Regions from separate parts of the Paenibacillus sp. 1A_MP2 genome, predicted to be linked through region 4. Evidence: riboswitches for the same ligand, from Rfam matches in the RefSeq annotation. Region 4 holds a riboswitch; each other region holds the start of a gene.

The links. Region 4 has a riboswitch for thiamine pyrophosphate ahead of ACTWJ7_RS16240 (thiamine phosphate synthase). Riboswitches for the same ligand answer to the same signal wherever they lie in the genome.
Region 1: it holds a riboswitch for thiamine pyrophosphate, as region 4 does, so the genes downstream of both, ACTWJ7_RS33375 (ABC transporter substrate-binding protein) here and ACTWJ7_RS16240 (thiamine phosphate synthase) in region 4, are expected to answer to the same signal.
Region 2: it holds a riboswitch for thiamine pyrophosphate, as region 4 does, so the genes downstream of both, thiC (phosphomethylpyrimidine synthase ThiC) here and ACTWJ7_RS16240 (thiamine phosphate synthase) in region 4, are expected to answer to the same signal.
Region 3: it holds a riboswitch for thiamine pyrophosphate, as region 4 does, so the genes downstream of both, ACTWJ7_RS30850 (ABC transporter ATP-binding protein) here and ACTWJ7_RS16240 (thiamine phosphate synthase) in region 4, are expected to answer to the same signal.

Annotation. Positions count from the first base shown of each region.
Region 1 is NZ_JBQQCS010000001.1:6,792,184-6,799,658, forward strand. It holds gene ACTWJ7_RS33355 (helix-turn-helix transcriptional regulator) at 1-158, shown strand, start outside; gene ACTWJ7_RS33360 (hypothetical protein) at 378-872, opposite strand; gene ACTWJ7_RS33365 (VOC family protein) at 1,091-1,477, shown strand; partial or broken gene ACTWJ7_RS33370 (NAD-dependent epimerase/dehydratase family protein) at 1,495-2,270, shown strand; TPP riboswitch at 2,326-2,438, shown strand; gene ACTWJ7_RS33375 (ABC transporter substrate-binding protein) at 2,663-3,703, shown strand; gene ACTWJ7_RS33380 (thiamine-binding protein) at 3,963-4,253, shown strand; gene ACTWJ7_RS33385 (ABC transporter permease) at 4,253-5,011, shown strand; gene ACTWJ7_RS33390 (ABC transporter ATP-binding protein) at 5,055-5,954, shown strand; gene ACTWJ7_RS33395 (TatD family hydrolase) at 6,049-6,855, shown strand; gene nfsA (oxygen-insensitive NADPH nitroreductase) at 6,925-7,475, opposite strand, start outside.
Region 2 is NZ_JBQQCS010000001.1:6,500,370-6,507,844, reverse strand. It holds gene ACTWJ7_RS31975 (superoxide dismutase) at 1-196, opposite strand, end outside; gene ACTWJ7_RS31970 (hypothetical protein) at 253-381, shown strand; gene ACTWJ7_RS31965 (DUF2935 domain-containing protein) at 486-899, opposite strand; gene ACTWJ7_RS31960 (alpha/beta hydrolase) at 1,099-2,127, opposite strand; gene ACTWJ7_RS31955 (IclR family transcriptional regulator) at 2,486-3,229, shown strand; TPP riboswitch at 3,348-3,461, shown strand; gene thiC (phosphomethylpyrimidine synthase ThiC) at 3,917-5,611, shown strand; gene ACTWJ7_RS31945 (hypothetical protein) at 5,652-5,867, shown strand; gene ACTWJ7_RS31940 (aspartate/glutamate racemase family protein) at 6,276-6,968, opposite strand; gene ACTWJ7_RS31935 (hypothetical protein) at 7,170-7,337, opposite strand.
Region 3 is NZ_JBQQCS010000001.1:6,259,952-6,267,426, reverse strand. It holds gene thiD (bifunctional hydroxymethylpyrimidine kinase/phosphomethylpyrimidine kinase) at 1-290, opposite strand, end outside; gene thiM (hydroxyethylthiazole kinase) at 287-1,099, opposite strand; gene ACTWJ7_RS30860 (ABC transporter substrate-binding protein) at 1,403-2,470, opposite strand; partial or broken gene ACTWJ7_RS30855 (ABC transporter permease) at 2,502-3,277, opposite strand; gene ACTWJ7_RS30850 (ABC transporter ATP-binding protein) at 3,291-3,995, opposite strand; TPP riboswitch at 4,226-4,328, opposite strand; gene ACTWJ7_RS30845 (radical SAM/SPASM domain-containing protein) at 4,657-5,532, shown strand; gene ACTWJ7_RS30840 (pectate lyase) at 5,899-6,567, shown strand; partial or broken gene ACTWJ7_RS30835 (ECF transporter S component) at 7,206-7,475, shown strand, end outside.
Region 4 is NZ_JBQQCS010000001.1:3,311,138-3,318,612, forward strand. It holds gene ACTWJ7_RS16220 (hypothetical protein) at 1-118, shown strand, start outside; gene ACTWJ7_RS16225 (hypothetical protein) at 115-666, shown strand; gene ACTWJ7_RS16230 (hypothetical protein) at 653-1,636, shown strand; gene ACTWJ7_RS16235 (ABC-F family ATP-binding cassette domain-containing protein) at 1,769-3,319, shown strand; TPP riboswitch at 3,444-3,553, shown strand; gene ACTWJ7_RS16240 (thiamine phosphate synthase) at 3,909-4,460, shown strand; gene thiO (glycine oxidase ThiO) at 4,465-5,694, shown strand; gene thiS (sulfur carrier protein ThiS) at 5,691-5,894, shown strand; gene ACTWJ7_RS16255 (thiazole synthase) at 5,898-6,665, shown strand; gene ACTWJ7_RS16260 (MoeB/ThiF family adenylyltransferase) at 6,662-7,475, shown strand, end outside.

The DNA of each region.
Region 1 (7,475 bases), 3.5 Mb from region 4:
CAGGGGTTATTCGGCGCTCTATCAGCTCTTCTTACATGTCGTGGGCTGTCCACTTCTTCTTGGGGCTTGGTGCTGAAGCCAACGTCTACGAACCTGCGGAATTAAGAAGCCTCATTCAGCAGAAACTCCAGCAATTGATTGAACTTTACAGGAAGTAATAATTGCACATCGTTGAAACAGTACAAACAACATGAATCCAACCAGTATAAAAAAACAGCCCCTTCATTGTGAACTGCACCTTCCACGCTTGGATGTTGTCTAACCATATAGAGTTCAAATCACTGCAGGGCTGTTTTACATTTAATTGAAGCTGGAGGTAATTACCCAGGAAATACTTATTTACGTGCTAAAAATCGGAGCTAACCTTACTTTCTACTTCATTTACCTACATTAGAAGGAACCACATTTCCTTTACCCTTGATGAATCTAAATACATATCGCACGAGTGGTCCCAGAATAATAAGTTGGTAAGGGAGCGCCAGACTAAAATTTCGAGCGATCGTATGAAGATACGTACTCCATATCGAAGCCCCGCTTAGCTGATTTTCAAGAGATGCCGAGATCATTCCGTATATGGACATCATCAGTACCATCCCAATAACCATGAAAAATGACATAGCGAGAATGCCCAAGATCTTGTTGGACTTGTCAAAGGGTAAAGAAAATGCAATTTTCCTCGCCACTGGTCCGACAATGAAGGACTCCACCAGGAATGCAATGATGAAGCACAATACGAATTGGAACAGTATTTCAAGCGGGGACATCTTGCCGAGTAACCCACTGTGCCATAGATTGAAGAACATCATGACCACGACCATCCCTGTACACATCATCAATCCGAAAATAATATGTTCTTTCTTTGTTGTTGGCAATTCTCTCATCCTCTCTGTTTACTTTGACAATTATAAAGATCCGGGATACACCCACATAAGTGAACATTCTGTGAACTCTACAACCATTGGAAAGCATCTCTTTAGAATCTTTATCATACAGGGAATGTATCTTTCCTATTTGACAACCCCGTAGTCCAGCCCTATGATATTCCTTAAAATGGCAGAATGATTCATCTACTACAAGGAGGATTTTGGATATGAGTTTTCAAAAGCGCATTGACCACGTCGGCATCGCCGTTCGTGATCTGGAGACCACACTCCGCTTCTATACGGAGATTGTTGGTCTTGAATTGAAAGACCGGGTAACCCATACCAACGGCGTCATTCAGCTCGCCTTTCTCGGCTTCAACGGAAGCAACGAGACCGAGATTGAGTTGATTCAGGGATACAGTGACAAGCTGCCTGCCGAAGGAACGGTGCACCATTTTGCCATCCATGTCGATGATCTTGAATCCGAATACAAGCGCATTAAGGCAACCGAGGCCGAATTTATTGATGGAGAGATCATTACACTGCCCAACGGTTACCGTTATTTCTTCATCTATGGACCGGAAAAGGAATGGATTGAGTTCTTCCAGCGCTAAGAATTGGAGCTGATTTGATGAACATTTTAATTACCGGAGCAGCCGGAAAAATTGGACGCGACTTATCTCAACATTTATCAGAGGCATTTCACCTGCGACTTACGGATCTGAATATCGACAGACTGCATACGTATTCTGGGACAGGCCATGAGATCATGGCACTGGATGTGACGGATGCCAAAGCTTGTCAGCAAGCTTGTGAAGGTATGGAAGTGGTTGTACATCTGGCGGGAGCCCCTCCCCGTATGCCGGCTTCTATGAATCCTTATTGGACATCAATATCAAAGGTACATTTAATGTATTCCGTGCGGCCAAGGATCAAGGCGTACGAAGAGTCATCCTGGCAAGCAGTGCACAGACGATCGAAGGGTATCCCATTGATGCCCAGATCTATCCGGACATGCCAACACGCCCACGGAATTTGTACGGGGTTAGTAAATGTTTTGGTGAATCGCTCGCCTCCTATTTTGCTTATACCGAGGGGTTACAAAGTGTTGCAATACGTATTGGGGCATATGATGATTTCCAACCGGATGGGCCGCCGCTGGAGGCTCGTGATATGAGCGCGTATATTAGTCCGGCTGACTTGTGTGATCTGGTGTTCAAATCGATTATAGCTACAGATCTGGAGCCCTTTACCATACTGCATGGGATCTCGAATAATCGGTTTAAACGCTTGAATCTGGAAACCACGCAGAAACAGGTGGGGTATGACCCGAAATCCGATGCTTTTGCACTCAGCCAGATTTCCTTATATGATTCGCCACGATTCGTCCCTCCATCCAGTTCCTGACTGGACATGCAACGGCCTCTGGCCTATAATTACACCTAGTAATGCCCGTAACTTCATAGTTTCCCAGGGGAGTCGGAATAGGCCGGCTGAGAGTGTATCCCACCAAGATACTGACCCTTAGACCTGATCTGGATCATGCCAGCGTAGGAATCGGAGTATATCGAATTGGCCCAGCCCAGCCTCTTTGCTGAGTGCCACATCTCTAACGCCTGCACGCGTCCCGGATTAACGGGGCGCTTTTTTAATGTTCTTTTTATAGCCAGAGAGCTAAAAAAAGTGACGTCATCCGGATCATAGCTGGTATAAATCTGTCGATTTATGCAAGAAGCTTGGATATGAAGCCAAGGAGCACCCGCGCCACTGGCCGGACAATATGAAGGAGAGAAATGAAGATGAGATGGCGTAAAATGATGGGATTGCTGCTCTTGTGTGTGCTGCTGGTAACTGTGGCCGCATGCGGCAGCAAAGAAGCTGCACCTTCAGGAGAGAACAGCGGAAGCAACACCGAAAACAGCAGTGAGGGTGACAATGCAGCCCTCAAGGATATTAAAGTGGTACTGGACTGGACACCAAATACGAATCATACCGGCCTGTATGCGGCCGTAGATCAAGGTTTTTATAAAACTGAAGGCTTAAATGTGGAGATTGTTCAGCCAGGTACCGGAGGCGCGGATACCATGGTTGCTTCGAACGAAGTGCCTTTTGGCGTAAGTTATCAGGAGAGTGTGACCCAGGCCCGCACACAGGGCGTACCGCTCGTGTCCATCGCTGCAGTTATTCAGCATAATACATCCGGATTTGCTGCTCCGGTAGATCGGAACATCAAGTCTCCCAAAGATTTCGAAGGCAAAACCTATGGTGGCTGGGGCTCCCCGGTAGAAGAAGCCGTAATGCAGTCCATTATGGAAGGCGAAGGTGCGGATGTATCCAAAGTGAAAAATATTAACATGGGCGATGCAGACTTTTTCACAGCTGTGAAACGCGATATCGATTTTGCCTGGATTTTCTACGCGTGGACGGGCATTGAAGCCGAACTTCGCGGCGAGCCGATCGACATGCTGTATGTGAAGGATTATTCCGAAGCCCTGGATTACTACACACCTGTGCTTGTGACGAATGAACAGACGATTCAGAATGATCCCGAGCTGGTTAAAGCGTTCTTGAAAGCGACTTCCGAAGGATATCAATACGCGATTGAACATCCCGAAGAAGCTGCCAACATTCTGATCAAGGCCGTACCGGATCTGGACAAGGATCTTGTACTCGCGAGCCAGAAATGGCTGAGTCCAAAATATCAGGATGACGCACCACGCTGGGGTGAGCAGAAGCAGGAAGTATGGCAGAACTACACGGATTGGATGTTTAGCAAAAAACTGCTCGATGAGCAGGTAGATGTGTCCAAAGCGTATACAAACGAGTTCTTACCCCAATAAAAATTGTTTAAGTTTAACTTTTTTTACACCAGAACGAAGAGTGCAGAACCCATCTGAAGAAGCGAAGCGGTCGCCTAAAAGCTTTCTTAAAGAAAGCTCCTTCGGAAGCATATGCTATCCCCGGATTTTCCCCATGGGGAAAATGGAATCAAAAAATCCGGGGATAACAGCGATCGGAAGAGGGTACTGCAATCGGAGTGGTAAAGTGTAAAGCTGGTTCAACTCATGCAATTTAACCCGAAAGGAAAAGTGATGTTTCATGGCAAGCACACTACTGAGCATTCAAGTCATTCCCAAAACGCCCAATGGCGAAAATTCCTATCCTTACGTTGATCGTGCCATTGAAGTTATTCAGCAGTCAGGCTTGAAATATCAGGTTAATCCACTCGATACCACGATGGAGGGAGAACTGGAGGAGCTGCTGGAGGTTGTCCGCAAAATGCATGAAGTTCTTGTGGAAGCCGGCAGCCCCAGCATCATCTCACAGATCAAGATCGCCCATAGCCCGAGCGGCTTCAGCATGGACACCCTGACGGAGAAATATCGCTAATGCATGCCTATTGGAAAAGCGTATGGCCGCCCTTCGTGGCGGTTATTCTCTTTATAGCGGTATGGCAGGGAGCTGTCTCCCTGTTTCATATCGAGAAATGGATGCTGCCTGCGCCTTCTGACATCGCCCATGAAGCGGCCTCTCAGGCCGAGCGACTTGGCATGCACGCATGGGCAACCATCCAACTGACATTGATCGGGTTTGCAGCAGGTACACTTACGGGATTACTGATTGCGATGGTGCTGCATCTGATTCCATTTTTGAAATCTGCACTCTATCCATTACTTATTCTTAGTCAAAATATACCGACCATCGCGCTCGCTCCGCTCTTGCTGATCTGGTTCGGATTTGGGCTGCTGCCCAAACTGATTACCATCATTCTGGTCTGCTTCTTCCCGGTGGCTGTAGCTGCCATGGACGGGTTGACCCGCACCGATGCGGCGATGATGAACTATATGCGCATGGCTGGCGCAAAACGCGGCTCAATTTTCTGGAAGCTTGAGCTTCCACATGCGCTGCCCTCGGTGTTCTCAGGGATCAAAATTGCCGCTACGTACAGCGTCATGGGTGCGATCATCGCGGAATGGATTGGAGCAGATAAGGGCATCGGGTATTATATGATGCTGCAAAAATCGGCCTATCGGACGGACCGTCTGTTCGTAGCAATCATGATTATTGTGGCACTGAGTCTGCTGCTCTTCCTGCTCATTGCACTACTGGAGAAGCTGCTCGTTCGCTGGCGACCGCAGAAGCGATAATTTTGAAATATGCCCTATATAAAGGTTAGGAAGTGATGACGAGATGACACCCGAACACAACGAGCGGGCAGCTGCTTCGCCGGATGCGCGTACAACAACTCCAACGGGTAGCAGAGGTCCTGAACATGAAGCCGTGACCTTAACTGCTAAACATTCATCGCCAGCGTTGGAAGTTCAGAATGTGCATGCCTCGTTCCGCGAGCGGCGTAGCACATTACCCGTTCTGGATAGCTTGTCCCTGAACGTGGAACAAGGAGAATTCGTAGCCATCGTCGGCCCCTCCGGCTGCGGCAAAAGCACCCTTTTCCACATCATCGGCGGTTTGCTGAAACCACAGGAGGGCCAAATTCTGATGAATGGTCAGGATGTTACCGGACAGCGCGGCAAGATCAGTTATATGCCGCAGCAGCCTGCCCTCTTCCCGTGGCGTACCATTGAAGACAATGTGCTGCTTGCTGGCGAGGTGTCTGCGGACACACCGCCACGATCCGAAGCGCTTGCCAATGCCCGGAAGTGGTTGGGCAGTGTCGGACTGGCCGGATTCGAACGAGCCTATCCGCATATGTTATCGGGCGGCATGCAGCAGCGGGTTGCATTTCTGCGCGCCCTGCTCAGTCCACAGGAGCTGATGCTGCTGGACGAACCATTCAGCGCGCTGGATGCACTGACCCGCAGCGACATGCAGCGCTGGCTGCTCGATATCTGGGAACAGAATCGCCGCTCGGTGCTGTTCATTACGCATAATATCGAGGAAGCCTTGCTGCTTGCTGATCGCATCTATGTTTTATCGAACCGGCCTGCAGCCGTACTGCACGAGGTCGATGTTCCCTTTGAACGTCCACGGCGCGAAGCGATCACGGAGGAACCTGCTTTTCTTGAGCGTAAGCGGCAAATTTCCCAGTGGATGAGAGAAGAACAACAGAAGACCCGCCTATCCAAATAGTGCGGGTTTTTAAGTTATTATTTTCCTGAAATGGGTGATCCAGAGAGACTACGCTGCGTAACATTGGTAAAAGACAAAAAGGAGGAGTTTATCCATGCACTCAACCGCTTTTGCACCCTTGATCGATGCACATCTTCACTTGGACAAATATACACCTGAAGAACAACGCGAGATGCTGCATTCCTTCTCATCCCACCAAGTTGAAGCCGTCATCGCCGTCTCCATGAATCTGGCATCTGCCCAAGCCAACCTGGAACTAGCTTCACAATACCCTCGTGCCGTATATCCAGCCTTTGGTTTCCACCCTGAACAGGCCCTGCCGTCCCTGGCAGAGCTGGATCTGTTCTTCCACTGGATCGAAAAGTATATCGGACAAGCTATAGCGATTGGGGAAGTTGGATTGCCTTATTACAACCGACAGGAAGCCGAACAATCCGGACAACTCTTTGATCAGAGCGGCTATATCGATCTGTTGGAGCGATTTATCCAGCTGGCGAAGCGGCACAGTAAACCGATTGTACTGCACGCTGTATACGAGGATGCCGATATCGCCTGTGACCTGCTGGAGCAATATCAGCATCGCCGCGCTCATTTTCACTGGTTCAAAGGTTCCAAGCGGACCGTCCAGCGAATGGCTGACAACGGACACTTCGTCTCATTCACACCCGATATCATCTATGAAGAGGAAATTCGCGAACTGGCCCGCCAGTATCCTTCGGAGCAAGTTATGGCAGAGACCGATGGACCTTGGCCTTTCGAGGGGCCTTTTCAGGGAAGAATGACACACCCTGCCATGACCAGACAAGTGATTCAGGCCTGGAGCGAAGTGACCGGTATGGGCACAGAGCGGGCTGCGCGCCTCTTTTATCAGAATACGAAACGCTTCTACGGTCTTCCTTAGACGCTATTCATAAGCACCAAAAAGAAGTCAGCTGGCATCCGCCGTACTGACTTCTTTGGAATTCACTTTTTAACGCTTCAGGAACCCTTTACCTTCGAGAAAAGGCTTCATCTGTAGACGTACCGGCTCTGTGAGACGTTTCGCCATCATTTCGGACCATGGTGTCGAACGTTCCCCTTGGGTGCGCTCCTTCATGTATGCAGCGGTCGTTTCATCATAGCTCTCGACGCCTTTGAGGGTCTGCTCAGCGTTATAGTGGCCATGGTGTAAGACGGCATCCAGCGGTAGACGCGGACGAATGCCCGTCTCCTGATCCGCAACACCAATGCACATGCCATAGACCGGATAGACACCTTCAGGCAAGCCTAACACTTCGTTGACTTCTTCAATGCGGTTACGCAGCCCGCCAATATAGACAATACCGAAACCTAACGACTCTGCCGCAAGCGCCGCATTTTGTGAAGCAAGCGCAACATCAATTGTCGCTACCATAAAGTTCTCAGTGGAGTCCTCATAGGATTCCTTCTCCGGCAAGTGACGTTTAGCAGCATCACTCAGACGATAAAGATCAGCACACCACACAAGAAACACAGGACATTCGTTGACGTAAGACTGATTAC
Region 2 (7,475 bases), 3.2 Mb from region 4:
GTTCACGTTCCCAATGTTTGATGAGTTCGAAATTGTTCTTTTTACGCGATTCTGCCAGCTTTTTCTCTGCGGTGTTCAGTCCATCGACGTAGGATTGATGGTGCTTGTCATGATGTATGCGCATGGTCATCTCGTCAATATGCGGCTCCAGCGCATTGTAGGCATAAGGTAGGGGAGGCAGTGTGTGTCCGCCAATCGGCACAGGTTTCTCCTTGACCACCGCTGTGTTAGCGTTGGGTGTGCCCTCTTCGTTTGCATTGGGAGACTGAACAGCAGCTGAAGCCTGCGCCTGTACGGATGGATGAGGGTGTTGACTTTTCCCACAGCCGAAGACGGATTTTCTACAGCTTCACGATTGGACTGTCCAGATACGGACGTTGATGCAATGTGTACGTTGGAATCAGCCGGTTGCCCCGAGGTTTGAAGGATATGTTCCAGTGAAAAAGTTGATTCAGACACCGAATCTCGCATAGCTCCATGTTGTTTCAGCGTTTCGAGTACCCCCAGGAAATACTCGGATTCGCGAATGAAATGTAAAATAACCAATTTGGCAAGTGGGACAGACTGAACAACAGTGCTTTGCTCCAGGAGGACATATAGCTGTCTAATGAACTCTCGCGATTGTGCGCAGGCCGCAGCCACGAGCTGTTCAATACAGCGAATGATGTAGGGGCAGGAGGCTGGGTTCCCGGCAGTATTTGCTTCAACAGCTGATTCGCGACTCTTTCGCTGTTCTCAAAGATGGCTTCCCATTCTGCAAACCATTGGACATATGCGGGTTCAAGATCAGGAATCAATGCACTGATGACAATCGTATGTTCCTTTTCTTGCTCTTTCCAGAAACGAACTTCTTCAAGTACCCGCAGAGGCAGCAGATGTCCATATCCATACCAATTCATAAGTGGTAAACCTCCGTTCAAATGGATTCAAATCTAGATCCAGCAGTAAAAATAAAATTGGATCCCCCGGTTCGCTCAATTTTGTAATATACAAGCTAGAGCTGTCTTTAATTACGTCCCAAAAGTATATTCTCCAGTCATGTTGTCCTATGTACACAAAAAAAGAGCCCCGTATAGGAGCTCTTGAATTACCGGATCTTCACGATTCTCCGGCATTGGTATTTTCCACATCATCGCTGCTCGTCTTCGTTACATGACTCAGGAATGTGGAGACACGACGCAGGTATTCCTTCGGATGCTCCCGGAAGATCAGCTCATGATGCGCACCATCCACAATCCATTCATCGGAATACGGATTGGTCTGGTTGGCAGCGAGCAGCTCCGCAATCGGGTAAGGAGCTTTCTCATCCTCGGTACCATGGATGAAGAAAATAGGGAACGGATAATCTTCCTTTTTCACTTCCTGATACGGAATCTGCTGCAATCCGGTCCCGTTCAGAATGGGGAACAGCAGATTCATAATCTGCAGCGTAGGTTGACGCGGCAGATCAATCTGATTATGGATGTTATGGTACAGTGTATCCGGCTCAAGCAGGAACGTGCTGTCCAGAATCATCGCATCCACATCTTTGGTAATCAGCCCAGTCTGGAGGGCTGTACCTGCACCCATGGAGAAGCCCCATACAACAAGCTCCTGAGCTCCGCGCTGCTTCGCAAACTGGATTGCGCCAAGCAGCTGCTGGGATTCGGCTTTGCCGCCTGTAGCGACAGCTTTGTTCACCTGGGAAGCGAAACCGTAATCGAACATCACCACATTGAAGCCAAGTTGATGGGCATAATGGGCAAGGTCATACATTGGTACCCAGGTTTCTTCACGATTCGCACCATATCCATGGCTGAATATGATGGTTTTGTTTGCATTATCGTCAGCCGGAATATACCAACCCTGCATTGTTCGACTGCCGTCTGCTGCCGGAAACGTGATGTCTTGATACTTCATGTTCTTGGCCTGCATGGGATTGGAGAAGACAGGCGCTACCGTTGGATTGGATAATACCCAAGCAATATAACCGTGTAGTGCAATGAAACAAAAGAGCAGAAAAAATACAACGGAGAGCAACAGCGCCACGACAATATGTTTGAACCGGATCAGCCTCGGTGATAACGAAGAAGGCAGATCTGACACTTTCGTTTGCAGCGGGGCTTCGCTCTGGGATGTCGGATACATGATTGCCCCTCCTTTAAAAATCAAATGAAGATAACAACGAGACGAACAGAGCGGATAAACGATTTTTCTGACTACGTATGAAGCAAAATCTTAATTTAATATATCTTTATCGTATGTTCCAATATAGTCAAAGTCAATTGATTGGAGCCATTTGTTACGCAATTGTTATATAGTTCTGAAGATATATGGTTAACATTTCCTTAGGGTGCAAATTGCAGGGGATTTTGATTTATAAAAAGAAAATATTTACAATTATCTCTCTTCCAATTGGCGCTTTTTAGTTTACAGATGAGACCGTTTCTCATATAATTTATGTAACCAAGTTTCATGTGATGAAACATGAGGAGGGCAATATGCCATGGAAGACCGAAAGTTAACCGTCCGGGCTGTAGAGCGGGCGCTGGATATATTATTGTGTTTTACAACGCGCAGTGATCTGGGACTCACGGAAATTGCCACTCAGATCGGTCTGCACAAAAGTACAGTCCATCGTCTGATGGCTACTTTGGAGGAGAAAGGGTTCGTGATCCGGGATGCAGCCACCGAGAAGTATCGACTCGGCATACGCATCTGGGAGCTGTCTGCCCATATGTCTCGCAGCGATGATCCTGCCATTCTGCTCCTTCCTGCGATGGAGCGGCTGAGGGATCGACTGGGCGAAACCGTAAGCTTATATCTGCGTGATGGCAGTGAGCGGATTCGGATTCAAGCTGTGCAGAGTGATCAGGCGATTCGCCGGGTGGCTCCGGTGGGAGTCAGACTTCCGCTATCCGTTGGAGCGTCCAGCAAAGTGCTCATGGCTTTTGCCACCGAGGAAGACCGTGAAGATCTGATGAATGGACCGGAATGGCCGGTATTTATCGATCCCAAAGTATATTTGGCACAGATGAAAGACATTCTGGAATATGGCTACGCAACAAGTTATGAGGAACGTGAACCGGGAGCTGCGGCAGTATCTGTCCCCATCCTGGATCGGAAAGGCAACATCGCTGCTGCCTTGTCGGTATCCGGGCCTGTTAGTCGCCTTTCCCAGGAGACGTTGCATGAATACGCACCTGTGCTGAAGGAGGCTGCTACACAGATGGGACTCATGTTATCCTGATTTTATTTTCTGAATATAAAGGTTGTTTTTATGATTCGGTTGCGCTACTCTGTAATGGACGGCCTAACGGGGCCAGCATAATTGAATATGCATTTGCGGCTTAAATGCTGCAACTTGTTAACGTTACTGGGGGAGTCCGAATTGTCCGGACTGAGACGGAATCGCATGAGATTCCGGACCCTTTGCACCTGATCTGGATCATACCAGCGTAGGGAAGTAATCGGCGATACGACCACGAACACCACATGATGTGACCTATGGATGGGCTCCGCTATGGAGCCTTTATAAGGTGCGTTATTGGTGATGGACATAAGCCGGTTCCCTTGGGAACCGGCTTTTTTATATAGTAAACAGGCGGAAGAAGCTGCCAGAACTGCTTTTGGGCAAAGTACCGGGGAGCATCTGCCAAGCTTCTGGGATAGAGTTCATTTGCATTCACTGCCTACGTATTACTAAATGTGATGTCCCTGCTTTCTGTCGTATGGTCGCTCTTTCTTTATCTATGTTGTGGATGATTCGGGACAAGTGCGCAAGCATTTTAATCCAGACGATCACCAATGAGGAGGAGACAAGAGCGATGAGTAAAGGGAACAGAACGATGGGACAGGACGAGCAGGATCAGCAGTTGGCAAAGAAAAAGGGGCGACCGGACGGGTTCAGCCCTTCCCGGGCAGCCGCAAAGTTTACATTTATGGCTCTCGACCGGACATTGCTGTACCGGAGCGTGAAATTGCCCTTCATGACACGAATACTCCCCAAGGAGTGGAGCATAACGAACCGCTGCGTGTCTATGATACGAGCGGGCCGATGACCGATCCCGGATTTCATGCCGATATCCGCGCAGGTCTGCCAGCGCTGCGTACGCGATGGATTACGGAGCGTGAAGATGTTGAAGCTTACCGGGGACGGACGGTAAAGCCGGAAGATAACGGTCTGAAGCCAGGATGGAAGCGAGCTGGAGCCGAGGAGTATCCAGGGTTGCGTGGTCAACCCTTGCGAGGAATAGCTGGGCGCAGCGTGACCCAGATGCATTATGCACGACAGGGAATCATCACGCCGGAGATGGAGTTCGCAGCCATTCGTGAAGGCGTGGAGCCGGAGTTTGTTCGACAGGAGCTGGCGAGTGGCAGGGCGATCCTTCCGTCGAACATCAATCACCCGGAGAGTGAGCCGATGCTGATCGGGCGTCATTTTCATGTGAAGATTAATGCGAACATCGGAAACTCTGCCGTATCGTCCTCTATCGAGGAAGAGGTGGAGAAGATGACTTGGGCGGTACGCTGGGGGTCAGATACGGTGATGGATCTTTCCACAGGCAAGGACATTCATACGACTCGGGAATGGATCATCCGCAATTCTCCGGTACCGATCGGAACGGTGCCGCTCTATCAGGCGCTGGAGAAGGTCAATGGTGAAGCCGAAGCACTGACCTGGGAGTTGTATCGTGACACGCTCATTGAGCAGGCAGAGCAGGGCGTGGATTACTTTACGATCCATGCAGGCGTGCTGCTGCGTTATATCCCGATGACCGCCAAGCGCATGACAGGCATTGTGTCACGGGGCGGGTCCATCATGGCAGCATGGTGCCTTGCGCATCATCAGGAGAATTTTCTGTATACCCATTTTGAAGAAATCTGCGAGATTATGAAAAGGTATGACGTGGCGTTCTCTCTTGGAGACGGGCTGCGCCCAGGAAGCATCTACGATGCTAATGACGAAGCCCAGATGGCGGAACTGGCTACGCTTGGTGAACTGACACAAATCGCCTGGAAGCATGATGTGCAGGTGATGATCGAAGGTCCGGGACATGTGCCGATGCACAAGATCAAGGAGAATGTCGATCTGCAAATGGAGATTTGCAAGGAAGCGCCGTTCTATACTTTGGGACCGCTGACGACCGATATTGCACCGGGATATGACCATATTACCTCGGCGATTGGGGCAGCGATGATCGGTTGGTTCGGTACGTCGATGCTCTGTTATGTTACGCCAAAAGAACATCTGGGCCTGCCCAATAAGGATGACGTGCGGGAAGGGGTTATCGCCTACAAGATTGCTGCACATGCTGCCGATCTGGCGAAAGGTCATCCGCGTGCCCAGCGACGGGACGATGCGTTATCCAAAGCACGGTTCGAGTTCCGCTGGCGGGATCAGTTCAACCTGTCGCTGGACCCGGAACGTGCGCTATCCTACCATGATGAGACGCTGCCGGCCGAAGGGGCCAAGGAAGCCCATTTCTGCTCCATGTGCGGGCCGAAATTTTGCAGCATGCGGATTACGCAGGATATTCGTGCTTTTGCCGCGGACAAAGGATTGTCCGAGAATGAGGCTGTGGCTGCGGGCATGCAGGAAAAGGCAGAGGAATACCGGACACGCTCCTAAGCGTTGTTACAACGCAATCTGGGCAGCCTGATATAGTGAAATGCCGTTCCTCTCCGTGATCGTGGAGAAGAGCGGCTTTAACCCGGTATGTGGTGTTCGCAGGCCAATGGCTGCTCCTGCACAGCATTTGCGGTGGGTATTCCTCCATGGCTTCCTCCAAGTGCTGCATAGTTCAGACGAAGTGACCCGTCAGGCCGTCAACCTGTGGCGGGTCACTTCTTTTACGGTCGATGTATGTGAGGAGCGCAATAATTAACATTGCGAACACGATTACATCGTTGAAAGAGTAGCTCAGCCCCTAACGAACCGAGCACACGCTATTTGCCGTAATTTCCACAGGTCTGCGATTTAACGAATCATAGAGACGTTATTTCTTGAAATGCAAGTCCTGCTGTACTGGAAATCGCATGTCTTGACCCCATTAAGGTGGCTCAGGTTCGTTAAACTTAGCAGATCACGATAATTCTGATAATAAGACGCGCTGGGTTCGTTAGAGCTTTTGCTCCAATCTAGAGCAAGAGAACTTCTGGAACAAGTTCTTCAGATGAGATGTCGCATCACTGATTCATCTTAGGCGTGGCGTTACCGATATAAGCAGAGCTGGAAAATCAGTTTCAAATATCGACGCACCGCTCAAAAAACACTTACCGCTCACCGCTCAACATTAACGCCGAACTATGCTCAACTTCTTCTCCAAATAAGCCGCTAGCGAAGCCAACGGGCTATAGATCGCCAAACCTGTATCTGCTGTAACTCGCGCTGCTGCGGGAGCCATGGACAGTTGAGAGGCTACTACCTTGCTTCCCGGGGACTGCTCAGCAATCTGCTGCAATCCAGCACTCACCGCTGCAAGATAACCTTCCTTATCGCCTCGCATGATTAACTCGAATGTACCCGGTATCAATACCGATTCAGTCTCTACAGCATCAATCCCTTTTCGCTGTCCATTCTCATCATCCTGCTGCAAAGCCTGATTCACCCGTGCCATCGTTCCTTCAATCGTCGCAGGGTTGGTAAACGCCAATATGTATCTCCCCGGTACTCGCTTCAATTCCTGAAGTAATGGATCATCAATACCAACCACTGGGACAGGAACATGCTGTGCCTCTTGCTCAAGTACGGCTGCAAACAGGGTACAGGTGACGAGGATGGCATCTGCATGGCAGTGCGCGATCCATTGCAGCGTCTTTGATACTTTCTCACGCGTAACTGCCTCGGTGAAATCAGCATCATGTTTGAGGCGATCCAGACCCGGATCGACATAATGAACTAGTTCAACTTCATAAGGAGCGAGTGCTTCTTCAATCAGTGCAATGTTGGAATAGTGAGCGTGAAAACAGCCGATAGTCATCATCATATTTGCCCCCTGAAATGGATGTTGTCTCACTAAACTGCCGTAGATATTTAACCCATTATAGGGATGTGACCATAGACTGTACATATGTAAAATGCTGATGTAACAACAAATTAAAGCGAAAACGCGAATAACCGTTCATCCACAACTTCGCAGAGAACGGTGCAGCCAAGCAAGCAATTTTCATTTTGCTCATCATTTCATTTATCGCAAAGAAGGGGAGGCGTTCTTTTTAGCCATTTTTTGCTGCAAAATTTCATGAAAGGATAGACCTTGAGTGTTCTCATTCTCCTTTTTAGGAGCAACGGTCGCCGTGTTGCGCGGATATTGGTGGTGGTACGGGATCATTTGCTGAATAGGCATGCGGATCATCTTGGTTCCTCCTTTAATGCATTTTCGAATATGCATATGTGATTATTAAATAGCTTATGTATTCCAACAGGTTATCGTCTCTGTTACGCAAATAGGTATATGTGACTTGTTAGACGAAACAGGCAAATTAAGGTGTAA
Region 3 (7,475 bases), 2.9 Mb from region 4:
TATTGCTGCCATTTCTCCGCGACCAGCCGAATGATCTCGGCACTGTAGAGCATGCCTGTCTTTACCGCTGAGGGCTGAAAATCATCACCGGTTGAATCTAACTGTTGAGCGATACCTTCATATGAGATAGGGAAGACGCCCTGCACACCTGTTGTATTTTGGGCAGCAATGGCTGTAATTACAGTCATGCCGTATACGCGGAGCTCCTGAAAGGTCTTCAGATCGGCCTGAATTCCAGCGCCGCCGCCATTATCCGAACCTGCGATCGTCAAAGCCTGCGCAATACTCATTGCGCACCTCCATCGATCTGGCGAACCTGTACCCGTTTTGCGATAATGTCAGGTGTCACTAGGGCCAGTTGATTCAGCAATTCGATTTGGAAGCTGCCCGGTCCCTGGTCAGCGGTACGTTCCGCCGCAATTTCTGCTGCAATGCCATAAAAAGCGAGTGCTTCCACAACGCTGTTCAGCAAATCGTCACCTGATTTCGCTATGGCTGCAAAAGCACCAATCACTGAACTGAGCAAGCAGCCAGCACCGGTCACTTGGGTAAGCAAGGCATGTCCATTACTCGTCAGGAACGTCGTTTGTCCATCCGTAATAACATCCTCTCGTCCGGTAATGACAACCACACAGCCGAGTTTTTGTGCCGCCCGTTCGGCTATTCCGACGCGATCTCCCTCGCCTTGACCTGCATCCACGCCTTTGATACTCCAGCTCTCACCGATGACATTGGCGACTTCCGCCACATTGCCACGCAATACCGTAAGGCGAAGCTCACGAAGGAGCATCTGGACCGTTTCCGTACGATAGGGGGTTGCCCCAGCTCCGACCGGATCAAGCACAACAGGCACGTTATTTGCATTCGCCGATTGACCAGCCAGGCGGATCGCTTCAACTACCCTTTCGTCCAGAGTGCCAATGTTCAATACAACCGCTCCTGAAATTTTGGCGACATCTGCCACTTCTTCATGCGCATAGGCCATAAAGGGAGATGCACCGAGTGCAAGTAAACCGTTGGCGGTAAAGGGAGCAACGACAATATTAGTAATGTTATGAACAAGTGGATTTTGCGTACGAACACGTTCCAGATAAGACATATGAGATCCTCCTTATAAATAAGCAACTTGATCAAAAATCGCAGGCAGGGATGGTTGCCTTTATATCAGTTGTTAATTCTGCAACATTTGTTGAATTATGTGGGTTCCAATAAATGATGGGAGTTAAAAACTATTCACGGATAGCTGTAAAGTCCATTTGTAAAGCTTAATTCAAGATCCAAATCCTCGATAAGAATTCTATTCGTCCAGGAACTGAATCCCGAATCTACTCAGGTAGTTCCGACATGGATAATGAATGACAACTTTCGAATTTTGCTTGATCTCATTCAGCAAGCGATTTCCTTACTCGCCCTGCAAGTTAATAAAAGCATCCTCAGCCTTCACGGAATCTGGAATCAATTCACTTTGGAGCAGCCATGCACGAACGTTTTCCCAAGACGAGGCGTCCTGTCCACCAAACGGCTGACCTTCTTCATTCATCAGGGGCAGTAAAATATTCAAGCTTTTGGTTTCGATCTCCGGGTCAAGCGGAGAGGTTTCGTTCTCATGTGCGAGCAGAATGTTCAACGCGTCCTCGGGGTGTTCCGTTACGTATTTCTGTCCTTCCTGTATGGCTTTGATAAAGCGTGTAAGCTGATCCTTTTTCGTTTCAATGCCCACCTCACTTGCAGTGAGGACCAGTTCATAATAATCAGGTACGCCGTAATCGACGGGATTGAATGAATTTATCGCATGGCCTTCTTTTTCCAAAATCAATAGCTCATGGTTAATAAAACCACCCATAATGGCATCCGCCTGTCCGGAAGCGAGGGAAGGAATCAGGTCGAATCCCACATCCACAAGATCCATCTTGTCAGGATTACCTCCATCCTGGATGATCATCGTACGCACCATCGCTTCGTACAGGGGAATTGAGGAATAGCCGACAGTGAGCCCTTCAAGATCTTTTGGCGACTTTACTTTACCATCTGCTTCAGTCAACAGATGCACAAGCGGATGCCTAACGATGGCTGCAATGGAACGTACAGGAATGTTCTCCCCACGCGCGAGCAAAATTTGCGGCTGGTAGCTTAGTGCCAGATCGATTTTCCCCGCAGCAACAAGCTTGAGTGAGTCATTCGTATCGGCGGGCATCTGGACATCGACATCCAGACCTTGGTCCGTGAAGTAACCTTTCTCCTGTGCAACATAGATGAAGGAATGTACTGCATTCGGGTACCAATCGAGCATGATGGACAGCTTATCTTTGGAATCTGATGACGTTTTGGTCGCAGATGATTCTGTATCTTTTACATCGGGAGCTGAATCAATAGCAGGTGTGTTGGTACCCGTATTTCCGCACCCGCTAACGATCAGCATCAGGGTTATAAGAAGGAGGGGGAGCAGGGAATAGATATGCTTTGTATTCATAATTTAAAGTTCCTCGTTTCCTTTTTCTGTTTTAAAATCTACCTGCATGACGTTTTGTAGCGAATCTTCTCTCCAGCCATGCAATAAGTACAAACAGGGCAATACCAAGCAGGGATAACAGCACAATAGCGGCGAACATGGCATCCGTGTTCATATTGCTCGACATTCTGCGGCTGAAATAGCCAAGGCCCTTACTTCCGCCGAGCCATTCTCCAATCGTTGCACCAACTACGCAGTACACCACAGACATCTTCAGTCCTGAAAAGAAGGAGGGAAGGGCAAGTGGAATCTGGAGTTTACGAAAAATATCCCACTTGTTGGCCCCCATCGTCAGCAGCAGTTCACGCTGTTCCGGATCACCTTGGCGCAGGCCATCATAGGTGCTCACGACAATCGGGAAGAACGCGATCAGGAATACCACCGCGACTTTGCTCCACAGCGTGTAGCCAAACCACAGGATAAAGACGGGGACAAAGCGATTAGTGGAATCGTCTGACTAATTACGATGAAGGGATATAACGCCTTTTCAATGGATCGGTTCATATGCATGCCTGTCGCAAGTGCAATTCCGGCACCAATGGACAAGCCAAAACCAACGACAACCTCCATCAAGGTAGCAGGTAAATGTGTAGCCAACAGGAGTCGGCGATGCTCATATAGCGAACTGGCAATTGCCGTAGGGGCTGGAATGATGAAGGAGGGCACCCATCCCATATTCACAATCCACTCCCAGATGACGAGCAGTAACAGCATGAGCAAGAGAAACAGACCATAACGGGCAAGCCAACGCTTTACACTATCCTTCATGCTGCATCTCCAGTTACCGTTTCGCATGCAATTGTTCCTCCAGTAGTCGTCTCATCTGAACGAGAGCCGGTTCATAGATCATGTCTGAATGTCTTGGACGCGGCAAAGGTACCGTTATATCCTGCAGCTGTTGGCTTTGTCCCCCTGGAGTTAACAGGATAATTCGATCACTGAGCAGCAAGGCTTCTTCAATATCATGCGTGATGAACAACACGGTTTTGCCCAAACTTCCCCAGAGTTCTAGCAGCCAGCGATGCATCTCCCGTTTGGTCAGGGCATCGAGTGCACCGAATGGTTCATCCAGCAGCATCAGCTGGCCGCCTGTAAGCAGGGTGCGCAGCATTGCGACTCGCTGCCGCATGCCGCCGGACAGTTCGTACGGATACGCATGCGCGTAGCCGGATAAGCCAAATCTGTCGAGGCCAGCCAGGATGTCCGCCTGCGTCTTTGCCTTGTCCTGCCGCCCTGAAGCAAGTTCGGAGGGGAGCATGCAATTCTCCATGACGGTTCGCCAAGATAACAGGAGGTCCTTTTGCGGCATGTAGGCCACGCGTCCAAGCCGCTCTCCTTCGCGAACCCACGGAATTTCGATGGTTCCGTGGGTTGGCTCAAGCAAGCCTGCCAGCAGCTTGAAGAGAGTGCTTTTACCGGAGCCGCTGGAACCGATGAGGGAGACGAATTCGCCTTCCGCTACACGCATCGACACATTGGAGAGCACGGGGAATCCCTTTTTTTCGGGAAAGCAAAGCTCATGTTGTGAATGGTTATGTCGTTATCCATCTCGTCCCGTTCCCCCTTCTGATTCAAACTTCAAACTGCGGGATCTTTAATTACACCTTCTGATCTGCCGCAGAACGCGAAAAGACCCACCCATTTCCAGAGAAATGAGTGGGTCTATACGTTCAATTCATATTAAATTTCATCATTAACATGAAAAAATCCGCTTACGGATAGGCCGCTCCACTTCCCTCCGCTGGTATAATCCAGATCAGGTTCAAAGGGTCCGAATCGTTCGATTCGTCTCAGCCGCAAGGCTCCCCTAGTGCAATGTTCAAGATATGCAGTTGTGTGTTCAGCATATATCACATGCAAGTGGAATGTAAAGAGGGCGTCCTAAAAGAAGTGCGAGGAATGTGAGTTAGGAAAGTAACCCAAGATTCTAACCGTTTGAATGAACAGCGAATTAAGCTCTTCGATCAGAAGGGCAACTGCTCAGATGTACAAGTAAGAAGACGCCCGGGAAGGGAGGAAAAGAAAATTAACATGCGGGTCGATTTACCTTGGCTCTCTAACCCGATATAATAGTGGTGGCACATATGGGCCGGATCATAAATGAGGGTGGGACTGTTCTCCCTCCTGAGCAGAATGGGGACCCCGAGTTGAAAACGTTCAAGAAAGTATATATTGAGATCACAAGTATATGTAATCTGGCATGCAGCTTCTGCCCGCAGACCAAACGTGCCAAAAATTTCATTGACCCTGAAGTCTTCAACAATATATTGGATCAGATCAAACCCCATACCAAGCATATTTATTTACATGTCAAAGGTGAGCCGCTGCTTCATCCCAAAATTGATTTGTTACTCGATTCCGCGCATGAGAAGGGGTTCAAGGTTAACATTACGACGAATGGTACACTGCTGCCCAAGACCCAACACAAGTTGCTCGGCAAACCGGCGCTGCGTCAGATGAACTTTTCTTTGCACAGCTTTGATGGACACGAAGGTTCGACAGATCGTGAGGGCTATCTGGGCAATGTGTTGTCTTTTGTCCGGGAAGCAGTGAAGCACAATGTTATTATTTCTTTCCGTCTCTGGAATCTGACACAGGATAACTTCACAAATGCCCAGATGAACCGTAACCGGGAGACGCTGGAGGTTCTTGAACGGGAGTTTAATCTGGATTTCCGCATTGAGGAAAAGGTGGTGCCAGGCAGCGGTGTGAAAATTGCGCATAATGTGTACCTCAATCAGGATCACGAATTCCAATGGCCGAGTCTGGATGCACCGGAAGATGACGGTAAAGGCTTCTGTCATGCGCTTCGCAGTCAAGCAGCTGTGCTTGTCGATGGAACTGTGGTTCCATGCTGCCTCGACGGTGAGGGTGTAATTAACTTGGGCAACGTTCACGAAAAGTCGTTCTCGGAGATAGTAGATGGTGAACGAGCAAACAATCTGTTCTATGGTTTCTCCAAACGGGAAGCGGTGGAGGAATTATGTCGGAAGTGCGGATATCGTCAACGGTTTGGAGCCTAAAGTGTAATTTTTAAATAAAATCAGAGATCAAAATAATAGAGACCACATTGTCTGGAAACAGATGAAGTGGTCTTTCATTTTTTCTCAGAACGATAAAGGAGCATCTAACCATAGATTACGAGTTGTAAATGAAGCATACCCGAAGTTGAGATCGGCACATCCGATGTTGAAGTGCGCTGCAAAAAATGCCGAGATCACAGGCATGATGCTGTCGTTTCTATATCTAAGCTAATGATTATTATCGTAACATCCCTTTTTTGGTAGGATTAGGGTAGGTTCCGAACCAGAGGTGCACCTCTGAAGGGGTTCCGTAAGGACAAGCTCTTGCTTGTACGCCAAATATCAGAATAAGGGAGGATTTAAGTTATGAAAAAAATGTTGACGTTGTTGCTGTCCGCCGGTCTGGTCGCTTCATTATTTGGTGCAATCCCCGCTTTAGCTGCACCTACCGTTGTAAACTCAACAATTATTGTAGCCAAGGGTGAAACGTTTGACGGCAAAGGCCAAACCTATGTAGCTAACCCCTCCACACTGGGAGATGGATCTCAAGCAGAAGATCAGAAGCCGGTATTTCGCTTGGAGGCAGGCGCTACGCTCAAAAATGTGATTATCGGTTCGCCTGCAGCTGATGGTGTTCATTGTTACGGTAACTGTACGATATCAAATGTGGTTTGGGAGGATGTAGGCGAGGATGCTCTGACTCTGAAGTCAGCCGGCACGGTCAACATTACGGGCGGGGCAGCTTACAAAGCCTATGATAAAGTGTTTCAAATCAATGCAGCGGGGACGATTAACATTAAAAATTTCCGTGCAGACGATATTGGCAAGCTGGTGCGTCAAAATGGTGGAACAACCTTCGCCGTGAACATGACGCTCGACAACTCGGACATTTCCAATGTCAAAGATTCTATTATGCGTACGGACAGCAGTACATCGCAAGGGAAAATTACAAATACACGTTACTCCAAAGTACCGACCTTGTTCAAAGGCTTTGCATCAGGCAAAACAAGTCAATCCGGGAATACACAATATTAAATACGGGGCGTGGCGGTTCGTAATCATTTTCCTATAAACGAGTTGAAGCATGCCAATTAAAAGGGGCTGTCCCATAAGTCATGACAATGACGGGGACAACCCTTGTTGGCGTTATTTTTGGTCTAAATGAACCTGACACACGTCATTCGCTCCCGTTTGCACCGTTGTGAGATGTCAGAAGCATATTTCCGCAAGAAGAATCATATATTTAATCACTCTTTCCCCTAGGTTAAACTAGATTTTCTCTTATCGGGATTGTCACAAATACCCATGTGTTGTACAGTAGAAGCAATGAAATAAGTGAACCGGGAGCTCAATGAAGTTGGGCTGAGAGAGTGGCCTTGTGCCGCTGACCGTTTATCTGATCTGGGTAATGCCAGCGTAGAGAACATGAATTTGCGATGTGCAATGGTAAGGATTAAGGATAAGGAATAGATGATAGATGTCAGCGTTTCTTGGGTGCAATGGGATTTTTTCTGATGTGACGGGGATGGTGTCGTTTGTTTCTTCTTCTCCATATTTGCCTAATCCGTAGCATCGTGAGAATTGTAAACTGTGCGTATGGCCTGCCTGGTAACCGGGGAGGCTTTTTTGTTTTTTTTATAATCCAAGGGAAACAGAGGAAGGAAGTAGAGAACATGTCGACAGAAGTACGCAGTAACAAATTGAAATTAACCGATATCCTGGTAACGATCGTGATTGCGGTTGTGTTTGGAGTAATCTACAAAATATGGGGGCCTACGTATGATCTGATGAAGCCGTTCGGCGTTCATGCAGAGCAGATGATCTATGGCATGTGGTTTATGGCGGGCACGTTTGCTTTTGTCATTATCCGTAAGCCGGGCGTGGCTATTCTCGCTGAAGTTGCGGCATCAACAGTGAGTGCTTTTCTAGGAAGTGAATGGGGG
Region 4 (7,475 bases):
AAACAGAAGAGGAACCATACCTGTCCAGCTTGCAGCCTCGTATAGACCTGAGTTCATAAGAAGTGAGGCTGGTGAACTGCTGAAGATTGCATTTTGGAAGGAGGTCAGTACACCTTGATTAATGCCGCATCCAAGCTGCTAGCAGTTTTGCTGGCAGTGATTTTGCTTTATGTATACCCGGCAGCAGAGACTGCGGATCGACAGGATGACATGGCACGAATGACCGTTGTTCAGACGGTTACACGTTTTGTTGATGCGGTCAGAACAAAGGGATATATTTCACCTGGCATGTATGCAGAGTTCGAAGAGCAGATGGCTCGAACGGGTAACGTCTATGAGATTGCCATGGAGCATTTGCACAAAAAATATGTACCTCATTATTCAGATCCGATGGATCAGAGCACATTCTCAGGAACCTATGAAACTGTGCAGGATGGCTATTATTCAGCTCAGATTAAAGCAAAGCTGTTTCCTTCTTCTGGTTTGCTGGCTTCAGACGATCCAGGGCGTAGATATACACTGGCAATGGGGGATTTCTTCACAGTAACCGTCAAAAATACCAATCGTACACCTGCCATGCTGATTCGTGAGTGGTTGAACCGGTCTGCGCAGGCTGCAGCGGTGTTTACCACATATGGAGGTATGGTGCTCAATGAAGATTACTGATCTTTCCATTGTGTTTGTGCTTATCTTTTTACCTATATTTTGGGTTATATCTCACCATACAAACAATGCCCAAGAGGCTCAATATTTAAGCAATCGATATAAGATGGCACTTCAGACTGCTGTACTGGATGCAGGGGCTGTGATGCATCAAAATGAGAAGCAAAACGATGAAGCAGGGTATGATTCAACCAAATTTGTTAAAGCGGACAAAGAGCTTGCTTTGACTACATTTACCCAAACCATGGCACTAAATATGGGGATTCAGGATGACCCTGCTGCTATACGAACCATGTTTAATTACATTCCTGCAATAGTCGTGCTGGATTATGATGGTTACTATATTTTGGCGAACGAAACAGAAATGACCGGTAACCTTGAGGATACCTTCCGACAGGTTTGGAGTCCCAAAAAGCCCTATACATATTCGGATTCAAATGGTAGCAGTATTAACTTCACACTCGATGGGTATGTGTATGCCTATGATGCAGGCATGGGCAAGTGGGTGGAGGGTTTCCAGAAAGAATTGGCCTCCAGCACGCAAATCCCTCTGCTTCAGAATTCCGAGACGTTTGAGCAGGTCAGACGAAGCCGGATCGTGACAAGTGTGCAGGAAGATTTGGCAGATGTTATTAACAGGCATAATGAGTTTGCAAGAAGGAATGGTGTTTCCTACACCTTTACGATGCCTTTGATTTCTCAGGAAGATTGGTACAACTCGATTAATGATACGGGACTTATGGCTTTTATCCAAGGAATACCTGTAGGTAACCAAAAGATTAACAATTATGCCATTGGTGGTGGCAGACTGGTGAAGAAAACAGCGATTGTTGGCGGAGTTGATCCGTTGAGTGGAATCAAATATTATTACCCTTCCACATGTAGCAATGGTTACAGAGCCGAAGAAGTATTTATAAGTGCCAAACAAGCGGCAGGGCAAGGTTATTTTGAGTATAACTGTTCCAAGAATTAAAGGCAGTTTGTTTGTAATATAAAAGCGAGGTTGCATGAGATGTTTACATTACTTTCAGAAAAGGCAACACCTGTGCTAAAATAGGGTTTCGGAACGATAGTAATGTCCAATAGATAGGAGCAACCTCATCTTATGAGTTTATTGTCAGTAGAGAACGTGAGTCACAATTTTGGAGACCGTACTTTATTTAAAAATGTATCTTTTCGTTTACTTGCCGGAGAGCGTGTAGGCCTTGTTGGAGCAAATGGTGTGGGCAAGTCCACACTAATGAACATCCTTACCGGGAAATTGTTAAAGGACGAAGGGAAGGTCGAATGGACCCCCAAAGTTCGTTATGGATATCTGGATCAGCATACCAAGCTCACGCCTGGAAAAACGATTCGTGACGTGTTAAAGGATGCGTTCCTTCCCTTGCTTGAGTTAGAGAAAGAAATGATGTCCATCACGGATCAGATGGCAGACGCCGATCCGGACAAGCTCGAATTGTTGCTGGAAGAAATGGGTGACATTCAGGAGCAATTGGAGCAAGGTGATTTTTATCTGATTGATGTGAAAGTGGAAGAGATGGCGAATGGACTTGGCTTGTCAGCCATCGGTCTGGATCGTGACGTGGCTGCGCTTAGTGGTGGTCAGCGTACAAAGGTATTGCTTGCCAAGCTTTTACTCGAGAAACCCACTGCTCTTCTTCTGGATGAGCCGACGAACTATCTCGATGTGGAACACATTGAATGGCTGACGCGCTACCTGAAGGATTACCCGTACGCGTTTATTCTGATCTCGCATGATACGGAGTTTATGAATGAGGTCGTTAACGTTATTTATCATTTGGAGTTTGCCAAGTTGACGCGTTATGCAGCCAACTATAACAAATTCCTTGAAATGGCTGACATGAATAAGGCCCAACATATTGATGCTTATGAGAAACAGCAGGAGTATATCAAGAAGCAGGAAGATTTCATTCAGCGGAACAAAGCCCGCGCTTCCACTTCCGGTCGTGCCAAGAGCCGTGAGAAGCAGCTCGGCAAGATTGAACGGATTGATCGTCCAGACGAAGCAGCCAAACCCACGTTTAATTTCAAGGATGCCCGTGCGAGCAGTAAAACGGTCTTTGAGGGTATTGATTTTGAGATTGGATATTCGTATGCATTACTGCCCAAAATGACGATGACGATTGAGCGTGGCGAGAAAATTGCCATTGTTGGATGTAACGGTGTAGGTAAATCAACACTGCTCAAGACCATTTTGGGGAAAATTCCACCCCTCAGTGGTAAGACTTTCTTGGGTGATTATCTGGAAACCGCTTATTTCGAACAGGAAGTACGTGCAGGTAATATTACCCCGATCGAAGATGTTTGGAATGAATTCTCTCATCTGACACAGAATGAAGTCCGGGGCCATCTTGCACGTTGTGGATTGAAAAATGAGCATATCACCCGTCCGCTTAACGCGCTTAGTGGTGGAGAGCAAGCGAAGGTTCGTTTGTGTAAGCTTCTGATGCGTGAAAGCAACTGGATTTTGTTCGATGAGCCTACGAACCATTTGGATGTGACGGCCAAAGCAGAGCTGAAACGTGCCCTGCAAGAATTCAAGGGTACCGTGCTGCTTGTATCCCATGAACCTGAATTTTATGAAGGCTGGGTAACCAAAACGTGGGATGTTGAGGCGTGGTCCGAGAAACAATAGTTACTTCATACCAGACGAGCTATTTCGATAACTAGATTGTCTTCAGCAATGGATAAAGAACGTAATAAATGGAAAATGTACGGTGACAAAAAAGATGTCTATGGTAACATAGGCTACAGCTTCATATGAACACTAGGGGGGCCGCACGATGCGGCTGAGATGGAAGAATGCGATTCCGGACCCTTTGCACCTGATCTGGATCATACCAGCGTAGGGAAGTGGCGCGTTTCAGCTAATGACAAAGGGCGTTATCGTTGACTTTGCGATATTGCCTGCAAGATGAATCATGCGGTTTCTAGGTATACTACGTTGCGACTATGGATGGTTTTTATAGTTGGTTATACGTTATGTATAGAGTAATTGCATGCGACAGTCATTCAGTTGATCATGAATTTTAAATTCGTGGCCACTCCTCTACGGGAGTGGCTTTTTTTGTTGTTTTATACCAGCTTAAAGCACGCAAGAGGAGGGCGAACAGGACGGCAATCTTCCATGAACATGTAGGAGCACAATCATTTGAACTGCATGTCATTTCGCTAGGTAAGGGAGACATGTACTCTTTTCTAGATACGGCTAAGAAAGTATGGCGATGGATCGATTATATCCACATTCGGGAAAAAAGCTGACCCTAGAGCAGCAGATGTATTGGGCGCAAAGTCTAAAAACACAAGGTGTTCCATCTAAACGAATCGTTATGAACGGCTTAGATCAGCTGGCTCAACATGCGTGGTTGGGTGGTGTGCATTGGGGTCAAGCAGCTATTGAAGGCTATGATCTGGCTGAGTTAAATCGACTGAACCGGCTTCGTGTAGGCGTGTCAGTTCATTCTCTGAAAGAAGCAAAAGTTGCAGAAGAACGTGGAGCCGATTATCTCTTTTACGGGCATGTATACGAATCCGATAGTAAACCGAATTGCGAACCTAGAGGTCTTATTGCGTTGGCTGAAGTATGCTCCAATGTTTCGATTCCAGTGATTGCGATTGGCGGGATTAGACCGGAGAATATCAGGGCTATTCGTACTGCGGGTGCCAAAGGTGCTGCGGTAATCTCAACCATTTGGATGAACAGCAAGCCGGAGCTGGCTGCCGCTTCATTGCGGCAGGCAATCAGGGATTCAGAGAACGCCGAACCAAGGAGATGAGAACATGAGAGAGGAAGCAAGAAGCCAGAGCAGGAATCGTTCGGGTTATCATCCAGGAACAGTATTCAGGAGTAAAGGTGGAACAGAGATTCGAGGCAAGCTTCATGCGGAAACGATTATTGTTGGTGGAGGAGTTATTGGTAGTGCCATTGCATGTGAACTCGCCACCCGCGGTCACGACGTTCTTCTGGTTGAGCGTGCAAGAATAGGCGGGGGAACTTCCTGTGCAGCTGCCGGGATGCTTGCTGCGGACAGTGAGGAATTCACTCATGCTGTGATGGCGAAGCTTGCGCGGCAGAGCAGAGCATTACTTCACGAGCAGAAGGAGCGAATCCATTCACTTAGCGGAGTGGAAATGGGTTTGCAACAGCATGGATTTATTACTCCTTTTCGTTCATACAGTGAGGTCAGCAGCTACAAGAATAAACGATCGTCTTCCTTTTCTACAGAACATATTTGGTGGGATCGAGTGGCTGTCCAACAAGAAGCATCATGGTTAAACAGGGATACGTATGGCGCATATTACAGACCTTCCGAGAGCGAGGTTCTTCCTGTCAATCTAACGCAGGCTTATGTCAGATCGGCTCAGGCACTGGGTGCCAGGGTGATGGAAGGTGTACAGAATGTCTGTTTGCATACGGACATGAATGGAGTGCAAGGTATTGAGACTTCAATTGGAACAATGACTTCGAGAAATGTCATTATCGCTACAGGGTTACAAGGCGAAGAATTGATGAGACAAGTGGGCCTTGATACACCTGTTTTGCCTGTGAAGGGTGAAATTGCAGCCGTGCAGTTCTCACCCCACCATGTCGGTTACAGACCTGACAAAACGGTGTATGCAGAGGATATATATATTGTTCCCAAAGCGAATGGAGAAGTGTGGATTGGTGCAACAAGTCTTCCTGGAAGAACCGACATAAAGGTCTCCGTTCAAGGGATTCAGAAGCTGCTTTCAGCCGCGACAAATTGGCTGCCTGGTATGAAGGAAGCGCATTTTATCCGAGCGTGGGCGGGAGTACGTCCTTCGACTCCGGATGGGTTGCCTTATGTGGGTGCTTGTGAAAGTGTTCCGGGTTTATTCGCTGCTTTTGGACACTATCGTAATGGCATACTGCTTAGTGCGATCACGGGCAGCTTAATGGCTGACTTAATTGATGGTAAAACCTCGGAAGAGCTGGGTATTCAGGACCTAAGTCCGGAACGGTTACACCGAAAGGAGATATTGCAGTGAATATCATTGTCAACGGACAAAGCATGCATATTGAGGATCGTTTAAATCGTGTGGACAAATTACTCCATTCGTTTAATCTGCAAGTGAAAACCGTGGTAGTTGAATTGAATCGGCAAATTTTAACACGTGAATATCATGAAACGACAACGTTAAGAGACGGAGATCGAATTGAAATTGTACATTTTGTGGGAGGCGGTTGAACCATGTTGAGGATTGGAAAGTATACGTTTGAGTCCAGGTTACTGCTGGGTACAGGCAAATTTTCGGATTTGGAAGTGCAGAGCCAAGCGGTTGAAGCCTCGGGAACGGAAGTATTAACGTTTGCAGTTCGGCGTTTGAATCTGGAAGATCGCAACAAACAGCATTTTCTGGATACACTGGATTTGAAAAAGTATACCCTGCTTCCTAATACAGCGGGTGCTTCAACGGCAGAGGAGGCGGTGCGAATCGCTGAATTAGCTCGGGCTTCAGGACTTTGTGATATGATAAAAGTGGAAGTCATCGGCGATGGAATCACATTGCTTCCTGACCCGATTGAAACCTATAAAGCTTGCGAGATCTTGCTTGAAAAGGGCTTTACGGTACTGCCTTATATCTCGGATGATGTTATTCTGGCCAAACGATTGCAACTACTCGGCGTACATGCCGTTATGCCTGGGGCTTCGCCCATAGGGGCGGGGAGAGGAATTATTAATCCCTATAATCTGGAGATTATTATTGAACAAGCCGTCGTTCCTGTCATTGTGGATGCAGGACTTCGTGCACCAAAAGACGCTGCTCATGCGATGGAGCTGGGAGCTGACGGTGTATTGTTGAATACGGCTGTCTCCGGATCTGGGGACCCGGTAAAGATGGCAAAAGCAATGCTAATGGGGGTTGAAGCAGGCAGACTGGCTTATGAGGCAGGCATGATTCCCGTCAAGCGCTATGCAGCGGCGAGTAGTCCGGCGGAAGGAATGGTTCATACATGACTAATCAGACACAATCCTCTGAGCAGGGAGACCGCTATTCCAGACAGGAACGGTACACACCTATCGGTAAGGAAGGTCAGCATCGATTGAGTAACAGCAGAGTATTGATTGTTGGAGCTGGTGCGCTTGGCACGGGGATTGCAGAAACACTGGTGCGTTCGGGAATTGGCCATATTACCATTGCAGATCGTGATTATGTGGAGTGGAGCAACCTGCAGCGACAACAGTTATATACAGAGCAAGACGCCACTGAGCGAATGCCTAAAGCGATGGCAGCGAAGAAGCGCCTATCGGAGATTAACTCTACTGTTGAAGTTGTAGGTAGAGTGATGGACGTTAGAGTGGATGAACTGGAAGAATTGGTTCAGAATGCAGACTTAATCATGGATGCAACAGATAATTTTGATACCCGGCTTTTAATAAATGACATGTCTCAGAAGTATCGCATTCCCTGGATTTATGGCGGATGTGTGGGCAGTTATGGAATCACCTACACATTTCTGCCTGGAGAAACCCCTTGTCTAAACTGTTTGTTGGGTGAGGTTCCGTTAGGTGGGGACACCTGTGATACGTCAGGCATTATCCCTCAGGCAGTGCAGATGGTTACGGCGAATCAGACTGCTGAAGCGATGAAGTTTCTTAGTGGTAATCTAGATGCGCTTAGACGCAAATTGCTATCATTCGATGTGTGGAGAAATGAATATATATCCATTAACGTTGACGGTGCCAGAAAAGAAGATTGTCCTTCCTGCGGAGTAAAGGCAAATTATCCGTACCTCTCAGCCTCAAACCTGGAGAAAACAGATGTAT